DNA from 2 places in the Actinoplanes sp. CA-142083 genome. Region 1 is predicted to be linked to the other one. Evidence: riboswitches for the same ligand, from Rfam matches in the RefSeq annotation. Region 1 holds a riboswitch; the other holds the start of a gene.
What was found. A riboswitch is a leader RNA that binds a small molecule or an ion and turns the genes downstream of it on or off. The one in region 1 is predicted to bind cobalamin.
Positions count from the first base shown of each region.

Region 2: another riboswitch for cobalamin. It lies ahead of ACQPZX_RS15085 (ribonucleoside-diphosphate reductase subunit alpha); the one in region 1 lies ahead of ACQPZX_RS18780 (VWA domain-containing protein).

Region 1 is NZ_CP192076.1:4,107,688-4,112,927, reverse strand. Features, by position in the region: gene ACQPZX_RS18790 (cobyrinate a,c-diamide synthase) at 1-74, opposite strand, end outside; gene cobO (cob(I)yrinic acid a,c-diamide adenosyltransferase) at 68-667, opposite strand; gene ACQPZX_RS18780 (VWA domain-containing protein) at 969-3,254, opposite strand; cobalamin riboswitch at 3,311-3,434, opposite strand; gene ACQPZX_RS18775 (gluconokinase) at 3,451-5,019, opposite strand; gene ACQPZX_RS18770 (VOC family protein) at 5,026-5,240, opposite strand, start outside.
Region 2 is NZ_CP192076.1:3,280,901-3,286,140, forward strand. Features, by position in the region: gene ACQPZX_RS15085 (ribonucleoside-diphosphate reductase subunit alpha) at 1-1,962, opposite strand, end outside; cobalamin riboswitch at 2,082-2,285, opposite strand; gene ACQPZX_RS15090 (McrB family protein) at 2,401-3,888, shown strand; gene ACQPZX_RS15095 (McrC family protein) at 3,891-5,012, shown strand; gene ACQPZX_RS15100 (DUF4352 domain-containing protein) at 5,009-5,240, opposite strand, start outside.

The DNA.
Region 1 (5,240 bases):
AGCCCGGTGGCGACCGTGGTCTTGCCGTGTCCCGAGGCGGGCGCGCCGATCACGATGCGGGGGATGCTCACCATTCGATGCCCTGCTGTCCCTTGCGGCCCGCGTCCATCGGATGTTTCACCTTGGTCATCTCGGTGACCAGGTCAGCCGCCTCGAGCAGCTCCGGCGCCGCGTCCCGCCCGGTGATCACCACGTGCTGCGTGCCGGGTCGATCGGCCAGCGTCGCCACCACGTCCGCGACGTCGACCCAGCCCCACTTCATCGGGTAGGTGAACTCGTCGAGCACATAGAACTTGTAAGTCTCGGCCGCCAGATCACGCTTGATCTGCGCCCAGCCTTCGGCCGCCTCGGCGGCGTGGTCCCGCTCGGTGCCGGCCCGCTGGATCCAGGACCAGCCCTCACCCATCTTGTGCCAGGCGACCGGCGCTCCACCCGTGGTGCCGAGAGCTTTGAGGGCGGCTTCCTCGCCGACCCGCCACTTCTCCGACTTCACGAACTGGAACACCCCGATCGGCCAGCCGGCACTCCAGGCCCGCAGCGCCATCCCGAACGCGGCCGTCGACTTCCCCTTGCCATGCCCGGTATGTATGGCCAGCACGGCCTGCCGCCGACGCTGCCGCGTGGTGAGGCCGTCCTGCGGAACGGTAGTGACCTTGCCCTGCGGCATCAGAGAGCCACCCTCTCCACGATCGCGCCCTCACCGCGAGGGCAGCACAGCTTTGACGACTTCCCGCGCTCTCCGCGCACCACTTCATCAAGATCGCGCCTCAGCAAGCCACCCACCCGGACGCGGCGCGACAGCCTTGATGACTTCCCGCGCGCTCCGCACACCACCTCATCAAGATCGCGCCACAGCGAGCCACCCACCCGGGCGCGGCGCGACAGCTTTGATGACTTCCCGCGCTCTCGGCGCACCACCTCATCAAGATCGCGGGCGGGGCGGGCGGGTGCGAGGCAGGGCGACGCCATCAGGCGGCCCTTCGCGGCGCGGGGCCGGCGGCCATGCCGGCAGCGGGGCCTGCGGCGGAGCGGGTGGCGGGGCCGGCGACAGGGCCGCCAGCGGGGCCGGCGGCGGGGCCCGCGGCGGGGCCCGCGGCGGGGCCAGCGGCGGGGCCAGCGGCGGGGCCAGCGGCGGGGCCAGCGGCGGGGCCAGCGGCGGCGGGGCCGGCAGAGCGCGCGGCGGGGCCGGCGGCGGCCTCGAGGTGGTCCAGGGGCATGAGGTCGGCGTTCAGGGCTGTGGCCAAGCGGCGGGCCAGGCCTAGGCGGATCGGGCCCGATTCGCAGTCGACTACGACGGCGGCTACGCCGGCGAGGGCGGGCGCTACCGTCACGGGGTCGGGGCCGCTGGTGGCTCGGCCGTCGGTGACGACGATCAGCAAGGGGCGGCGGCGCGGGTCGCGGCGGCGCTCGGTAGCGACGGTGGCTGCGGCGGTGCGCAGGCCGGCCGCCAGTGGGGTGCGGCCGCCGGTGCGGAGGCTTGCCAGGCGCAGGACGCCTACCTCGTGGCTGGAGGTCGGCGGCAGGACCTGCTCGGCCTGGTGGCCGCGGAAGGTGATCATTCCGATCCGGTCCCGGCGCTGGTAGGCGTCGCGCAGCAGGGACAGGACGGCGGTCTTGACGATGGTCATGCGCTTGCGGGCGGCCATCGAGCCGGAGGCGTCGACGACGAACAGCACGAGGTTGGCCTCGCGGCCGACGTGCACGGACTCGCGCAGGTCGCGCGGGTGGACGTCGCGGGCGCCCCGGTGCAGCGCGGCGCGGAGGGTGGCGGGCAGGTGCGGGGCGCCGGCCAGCTTGCCGCGCGGGACCCGGCTGCCGATCACGCGACCCCGGCGGGCGAAAGCCGGCGAGCGACGACCGGCGTGGCCGCCCTCGCCGCGGCGGGCGATCGAGAGCGTGCGCGTCCGATAGGGGTTGCCCGCAGCGCTGCCGGGGCCGTCGGCGGCCGGCGACGACGGCTCCGCCGCGTCAGCCTGCCGCGTATCCGTTTTTTCGGAAATGTCCGAGGAGGCGGGCGAGCTGCGGCCTGAAGGCGGGCCGCCGGCCGAACCCGACCCGCCCGAATCCGACCCGCCCGGACCCCCAGAGCCGGGCCCGCCCGAGCCGCCCGAATCAGGCCCGCCCGAGCCACCCGAATCAGGGCCGCCCGGGCCACCCGAATCGGGCCCGTCCGGGCCACTCGAGTCGGGACCGTCCGGCGGCGCGCCACCCCCGTCGGGGTCGTCATCGGGCCGTTCCATCCCGGCCTCGGCCTCGGCGAGCGCATCCTCGAGCCGCCGCTCATCGGTCCCGGGCGGGTCGAGCGGATCCTTCCGCCGCCGGTGCGGCAGGGCGAGCCGCGCCGCGTCGCGTACGTCGTCGGCGGTGACCCTCGACCGCCCGTGCCAGGCCGCCAGCGCCACCGCGCAGCGGGCAACGACGATGTCCGCCCGCATCCCGTCGACGCCGTAGGCCAGGCACACCCGGGCGATCCGATCGAGCTCACCGTCCGGCAGCACCACCCGGGGCAGCAGCCCTTGCGCCTCCACGATCCGCGAGGCCAGGTCACGGTCGGAGGCGGCGAACCGCGCCGCGAATCCCTCCGGGTCCGCTTCATAGGCCAGCCGGCGGCGCACCACCTCGGCGCGCTCCCGGGGCTCGCGCGGCGCCCCCACCGTCACCACCAGCCCGAACCTGTCCACGAGCTGCGGGCGAGGCTCCCCCTCTTCGGGGTTCATCGTTCCCACCAGCAAGAACCGGGCCGCGTGCTTGACCGACACCCCGTCCCGCTCGACGTGCGCGCGCCCCATCGCCGCCGCGTCCAGCAGCAGGTCCACCAGGTGATCGGGCAGCAGGTTCACCTCGTCGACGTACAGCACGCCGCGGTGCGCCGCCGCCAGCAGGCCCGGCTCGTAGGCCTTCACCCCGTCGGCCAGCGCGCGCTGAATGTCCAGCGTGCCCACGACGCGGTCCTCCGTGGCCCCGACCGGGAGCTCCACCAGCGCGGACGGCCGGGAGATCGCCGGGCTGTCGGCGGGGTGCGGCCCGTCGGGGCACGCGGGGTCGGGCGCCTTCGGGTCACAGGCGAACCTGCACCCCCGTACGATGGAAACCGCCGGCAGCAAGCCGGCCAGCGCTCGCACCACCGTGCTTTTCGCGGTCCCCTTCTCTCCTCGCACGAGCACCCCGCCCACATGCGGCGAGACGGCGGTCAGCAGGAGCGCGAGGCGCAGGTCGGCAAGCCCGACCACGGCGGAGAACGGGTACGGCGTCACGGAGGTCCCTTCTGTGCGGGTGTCCACGCCCGCACGACGGTTGGCACGAGCGGCCGGAGTCTCCTGACTCCCGGATCGACGCCTCCCGCTCGCCTTCCAGCCGGGCCGGCCGTGGCTTGAAGAACGAGACGCTCCCCGGTCACAGTGGCGGGACCGCCCCGGATTCGCACCGGGTTCCTCCGCTACCGCTCGCCGGTCATGCTTTCTCACCCCCGGTGGCGCCGTCAACGTGACCGGCGGTGACCGGCGTCTCTACCGGCGGGGCGAGCCGGTCGAGCTCCCGCACGATATCCATGGTCGACAGCGCCGCCTTCTCGACCAGTGGCCGCAGCTTGGCGTAGAGCGCCGCGTTCTCCGGGTCCGGCCGGGTCGGCTCGCCGATCGCGATCAGCGCCGCCGCGTGGTCGAGATCGGGCAGCTCGCCCAGCGCGTGCAAACCCAGCAGGCAGGCGCCCAGCGCCGTGCCCTCCGGCGTGTCGGCGATCGCCACCGGCAGGTCGAGCGCCGCCGCGAGCACTCCCACCCACAGCTCGGACGCGGTCGACCCGCCGGTCGCCCGCACCTCGGTGACCGCGAACCCTTCGGTCGCGAACGAGTCCCGCACCAGCGCCAGCTGCTGGCACACCCCCTCGACCGCGGCCCGTACCAGGTGGGCGCGCCCATGCTCACGTCGCAACCCGAGGTACGCGCCGCGCATCCCCGCGCGCCACCACGGCGCCCGCTCGCCCAGCAGGTACGGCAGGCAGAGCAGGCCGTCGCTGCCCGGCGCCACGCCCTGCGCCTCCACCAGCAGCGCGGCGTCCCGCTCGTCGGCGTCCTCGCCTTCGGCGCCCGGTCGTTCGAAGCCGGACGCGAAGCTCTGCCCCGCCCAGCGCACCACTGACCCGGCGTTGTTGACCGCGCCGCCGATGACCCAGCGATCCTCGGTCAGCGCGTAGCAGAACAGCCGCCCGTCGGCGTCGACCGTCGGCCGGTCCACCACAGTCCGCAGCGCGCCGCTGGTGCCGAGCGAGACCGCCGCGACGCCGGCCGGGGTGGCGCCGAGGCCCAGGTTGGCGAGGGGCCCGTCGGCCGCCCCGATGACCAGCGGCAGGCCGCCGAGCTCGGGCTTCAGCTTCAGAATCGTGGTGGTCGGCACTACCTGGGCGAATTGCCCCTCCTTGGCCCCGGCGATCTCGAGCGCTTCCGGGTCCCACTGCCGCGAATGGATGTCGTAGAGCCCGGTCCCGGAGGCGACGGACAAATCGAGCAGGAAGGCCTCGTCGGTCAGCGCGGCGAGCACGAGCTCCTTGACCCCGCCCCACCGAGGGGTGCCGCGCAGGGTGGCCGGGTCGTTGGCCCGCCACCACGCCAGCTTCGTCAGCGGCGACATCGGATGCACCGGCGTGCCGGTCCGCGCGTGCAGCCCCTTCGCCCGGCCCGAAGCGATGATCTCGTCGCACTGCCCACCGGCCCGGCCATCGGCCCACGTGATCAGCGGCCCCAGCGGCGCGCCGTTGCCATCCATCGGCACGAGCCCGTGCAGGAACGCGCTCAGGCTGACCGCGACGACCCGGTCCCCCTGCTCGCGGCAGGCCGCGGTCACGTCGGTCAGCGCCTTCACCGCCGCGTCCACCAGGTGTTTCGGGTCGAGCTCGGCCCGGCCCGGCGCCGGCACCGAGAGTGGATAGTGGACGCTCGTCTGCGCCCGCAGCCGTCCGTCGGCCCCGGCCGCGATCGCCTTGGTGGCGGTGGTACCCGTGTCGATGCCGATCACCACGTCCATGGCGCCTCAGCTCACCAGGCAGAAGACGTGACCGTCGACATCGGTCAGCACCGCCTGCCGCTCGCCCCACGGCTGATCCGCGGGCGGGTCGATCACGGTGGCCCCCGCCTTCTCCGCGGCGGCGGTCACCGCGTCCACGTCGTCGACGACATAGCTCGCCGCCACCCCCGCGAGGCCTGGTGTCGGTGGCCGCCGATGCAGCATCACCTCGGGGTCGCCGA
Region 2 (5,240 bases), 830 kb from region 1:
GGCGCGCTTGATCTGCTCCCGGATCGGCGCGGTCCACAGGTCGCGCGCCTTCAATTCCCGTACGAGGTAGTTGTTGATCTGCAGAAACTCGCCGGACATGGTTTCGCGTTTGAACAGGTTGGACACCTGCGGCTCGATGCATTCGTAGCAGCCGGCGATCGAGGCGATGGTCGCCGTGGGGGCGATCGCGATCAGCAGGGAATTGCGCAGGCCGGTCGCGGCGACTTGCGCTTTGAGCGCGGTCCATCTTTCCGGCTGCGCCGGCGTGGCTCCCCACAGGTCCGGGTGCAGGTCACCCTGGGCGGCGCGGGTTTTCTCGTACGCGGGATGGGGTCCGAATTTCGCGGAAAGCGCGGCCGAGGTTTCCAGGGCGGTGAGGAAAATTTCCTCTTGGACGCGGGTCGAGAGCTCGCCGGCTTCGGCGGAGTCGAACGGCAGGCGCAGCGTGAAGAACGCGTCCTGCAGGCCCATGAGTCCGAGGCCGACCGGGCGCCAGCGCGGATTCGAGGCGGCGGCCTGCGGCGACGGGTAGTAGTTGATGTCGATGACCCGGTCGAGGAACACGACGGCCGTGCGAACAGTCGCGCGCAACTTTTCCCAGTCGACGCCGTCGGCGGTGACGTGGGCGCCCAGGTTGATCGAGCCGAGGTTGCAGACCGCGGTCTCGTCGTCGCTGTTCACCTCGAGAATTTCCGTGCACAGATTGGAAAGGTGAATAGTGTTCCCGGGCGCGCCGGTCTGGTTGGACAGCGCGTTGGACCGGTCCTTGAACGTCATCCACCCGTTGCCGGTCTGGGCCAGGGTGCGCATCATCCGCCCGTACAGATCACGGGCCTTGACGGTTTTCACGGCCTTTTTCTCGGCGTTGCGGTAGGCGAGGTCGAACTCCTCGCCGAACAGATCGGGAAGCTCGGGCGCGTCGGAGGGATCGATGAGCGACCAGTCCTCGTCGGCCTCGACCCGGCGCATGAACTCGTCGGGGATCCAATTGGCCAGGTTCAGGTTGTGGGTGCGGCGGGATTCCTCGCCGGTGTTGTCGCGCAGCTCGAGAAACTCCTCGATGTCCGGGTGCCACGGCTCGAGATAGACGCAGGCCGCGCCTTTCCGGCGACCGCCCTGATTGACGGCGGCAACTCCGGCGTCGAGCGTCTTGAGGAACGGGACGATGCCGTTGGACTTGCCGTTCGTGCCCCGGATCAGCGCGCCGCGGCCCCGGATGCGCGTCCATGAGATGCCGATGCCGCCGGAGAACTTGGAAAGTTTCGCGACCTGGTGGTACCGCTCGTAGATGGAATCGAGCTCGTCTTTCGGCGAATCGACCAGAAAACACGACGACATCTGGGTGTGCCGGGTGCCGGAGTTGAACAGCGTCGGCGAGCTGGGCAGGTACGCCAGCGACGACATGAGCCGATAGAAGCCGATCGCCTCGGCCGGCGTCTCGGAAAGGCCGCAGGCGACCCGGAGCAGCCAATATTGCGGAGTTTCCACGACCGTTCGCAGCTGCGGGTGACGCAACAGGTAGCGATCGGCCACGGTGCGCAGGCCGAAATATTCGAGTCTCTTGTCCGCCGAGGCGTCGATCGCGTCGTCGAGTTTCCGCGCGTTGCGCGCCACGAATTCGGCGGTCGCGTCGCCGATCAGGCCGAGGTCGTGGCCGTAGCGGATCGACTGGCTGAAACTGGCGACGCCTTGCAGGCGAACTTCCTTGTCGACGTACGCCGAAAGCAGCCGCGCCGCAAGCCGCGAATATTGCGGCTCCTCGCCGATCAGCTCGGCGGCCGTCTGGATGGAAAGTTTGTCGAGCTCGGCCGTGGTGGCGCCGTCGTAGAGCCCGCTGATCGTCTTGGTGGCGACCCGCAGCGGATCGACCTCGTCCAGGTCGGTCACCCACCGCTCGACCGCCCGCACGATCTTGTTGACGTCGACCGCTTCGAGGTCGCCGTTGCGCTTGCGCACCTGCATCTCTTCCGTCCCCCCTCGTGGTGAGGACGCGCAGGCAGACGCCACCGGCCGCTTGTTCCGTGCCGCGGCCGCGTGATGGCGTCGGCCGTCCCGCGCGGCCTCCGACCGCCGCACACCGGGCGGCATGCGGCGCGCTGGCAGGTCTTCGGACTCGTGGGCGTGCTGCTCGCGCCTACCGGCCGTCGCTTCCCAGGCCCGGGCCCAGTGCTCGTGACGGCTTTCGTTCCCACTCACCGCTGCGGGGCAGTCCCGGATTCCCACCGGGTTCCCTCTTGCCTCGACGCTCCTCATCGGAGCGCCGAACCAGCTGCGGGAGACACCATATATGGGTACGGGGGTGCCAGTGCAACCCCAGATGATGTGTCGGCGTGTCGCATTACGGAGATCACCGCGCGTGTGCGAAGCTCGGGCATCCGGTGACTAGGGGAGGGGCACACGGTGACCGACGAGAGGCCTCCGCTGAGCGACTTGCCGAGGTTCGTGGAGTGGGTCCGCGACGGCTACGGATCAACGCTGGTCGAATCGCGGCGGTCCGCCGAGGATCGAGCGCGCGAACTGCTGGACGCTTCCGCCGGCGCGATGACGACGGAGCAGGCGCTGGAGCTGGGGCGGCTCTTCAACACCGGCGAGTGGGACGGCGTCATGCACTACAACCGGTTCAGCCCCGCCTTCGTGGGAGCCACGATGAGCCGGGTCGTCGACCCCCTCGACGAATTCAACCAATGGACCGAACGGCTGTGGCGGCGCCCGATCGACGAGTCGCTGTCCTTCGTCGACCAGATCCTGAAGAGCGCGCAGGTGTTTCCCGGCGCGGGCCGGTCCTATCCCACGATGCTCATGTACCTGCGCGATCCCGCCCGGTACGTCATCTGGCTTCAGGTCACCCATCAGGCCCTGGTGGCGCTGGGCCGGCTCACGGAATCGCGGGGCCGAGGCGGTGGCGTCGAGCGATACCAGCGCTATTGCGAGGCGGCCCAGCGATTCGCGGCCGAGTTCGGGCTGGCGCCGCAAGAAATCGACGCGGTGCTCGCCGCGGTCGCCCGCGAGCAGCAGGCCGTTCCGGCGCCGCCCGTCCCCGGTCCGGTGAATGAGCCGCATCCGCTCACCAAGGTCGCGGAGACGACGCATCTGCCGCTTGACCAGCTGGAGGAATGGGTCGCACTACTCAACGACAGCAAGCGTCAGGCGCTGCTCTACGGCCCGCCGGGCACCGGCAAGACCTTCGTCGCGGAGGAGCTCGGCCGCCATCTCGCCGGCGCGGACGGGAAGGTCGAGACGGTGCAATTCCATCCGTCCTTCTCCTACGAGGACTTCATCGAGGGTTTGCGTCCGGCGCCGGGGGTCGGCGGCACCATCGGCTATCAGGTGCGGCCGGGGGTGTTCAAGCAATTCTGCGAGGACGCCAGGAAGTCCGAGGCGACGCATGTCTTCATCATCGACGAGATCAATCGCGCCGAGCTGGGCGCGGTTCTCGGCGAGCTGATGCTCCTGCTCGAATACCGGGTCACCAAGTCGGTGCTGCTGCCGTATTCGCAGGAGCGGTTCTCGGTTCCCGGGAACGTCGTGGTGCTGGCCACCATGAACACGGCGGACCGGAGCCTGGCGCTCGTCGACTTCGCATTGCGCCGCCGATTCCACGCGTTCCAGGTGCTCCCGAGCCGCGATGTGCTGAGCGGGCACTTGGGGCAAGGCGAGTCGGCCGAGCTGGTGCTGAGGTTCTTCGACCTGATCCAGCAGGCGGTCGGCAATCCGGACTTCGCGCCGGGCCATTCGTACTGGATGGGCGACGATGCCACCGCGGCGGGGCTGTTCCGGATCTGGCGGTACGAATTGCTGCCGTACCTGACGGAATACTGGTTCGAGCACCGCTCGCGCCTGGACGACCTCACCACCAGCGTGACCAAGATGCTGTCCGAGGAAGCCTGACCGTGGAGGTCGTGGAGTATCGGCCGGCGCTGCTTCCGCTCGCGGCCGCCGAGCTCGACTACCTGCTCGGGCTGGTGCGCGCGAACTCCGGATCGCGTGTCCTGCAGAGCATCACGCCAACGCGGGAGCCGGGCGTCTTCGAGGTCACGCCGGGGTCCTTCGTCGGCCGGCTGGGGCTGCCCACCGGCCGCTGGATCGACTTCCGGAGCCGCTTTCCGCTGAGCGACGTCGTGCAGCTCATCCGGCAGTCGGGGCGCCGGCCCGTTCGCGCGGACACGCTGCCGGTGGATGCCGCCGCACGCCACTTCCTCATCGACGCCATCGCCATCGCGTACGCCCGCGAGGTCGAGCATTTGGTCGGCCGTGGCCTGGCCAAGGGGTACGAGCCGGTGCGCCACGAGCGGCCGCCCTACCCGGGCCGGCTCGACGTCGCACATCACGTCGGCAAGCTGGGGGCGCGCCCGGACCGGCTCGCCACCATCGCCCGGCGTCTCACGGTCGACATCCGGGAGAACCAGGCGCTCGCGGCGGCCCTCGACGTTCTTACCCACGTCCCGCTCGACCGGGACGCCGCGGTGCGTATCGCGGCCCTCGGACCGGCGTTTCACCGGGTCTCGCGCCGCTCGTGGCGGGCCGAGGACGTCGGGCGGATCCGCCTGACGAACCTCACGACGCACTACCGGCAGGCGCTGGCGCTCGCCGAGACCATATTGCGGTCCCAATCGCTGGCGCCGACGTCCGCGGGTCTTGCCGGTGGATCCCTTCTTTTCCACATGCCGAAGGTCTGGGAAGCCTATGTGGCGCAGTGGCTGCGGCGAACGTGGCCGCATCACGACGTGCGCGCCCCGTATGCCTTTCCGCTCACGAACGACGGGCAGAAGGCGGAGGCCGATGCGACCGTCTGGGACGGCGGCCGGCTCGTCGCGCTCTACGACGCCAAGTACAAATGGCCGGACCACGCGCCGGACCGGGCCGACGTCTACCAGATGGTGACCTACTGCGAGCGGCTCGGTCTCACCGAGTGCACGCTGGTCTACCCGGTCGCGGCGGAGCGGCCGGCCGTGACCGTCGGCTCGCGGACCGTCCGCGTGCTCGGGCTGATGCCGAGCCTGGAGAAGGGTTAGCGCAGCCGGACCTTCACGCCGGCGGAGAGGAACGAGTCGCGCAGCTCGACGGCGGCGAGTTTCGTGCCTATCGGTACGTCGAAAACCAGCGTTCCCCGTGCCGTGCTTCCCGGGCCGATCGGCTCCAGGAATGCCTGGACGTCGACGTTGACGGGGGACTCGGCGCTTTCGTCGTTGGCGTGGGCGATGTTCTTCACATCCCATGCTGTGGGGGAGCCGTCGCCGAAA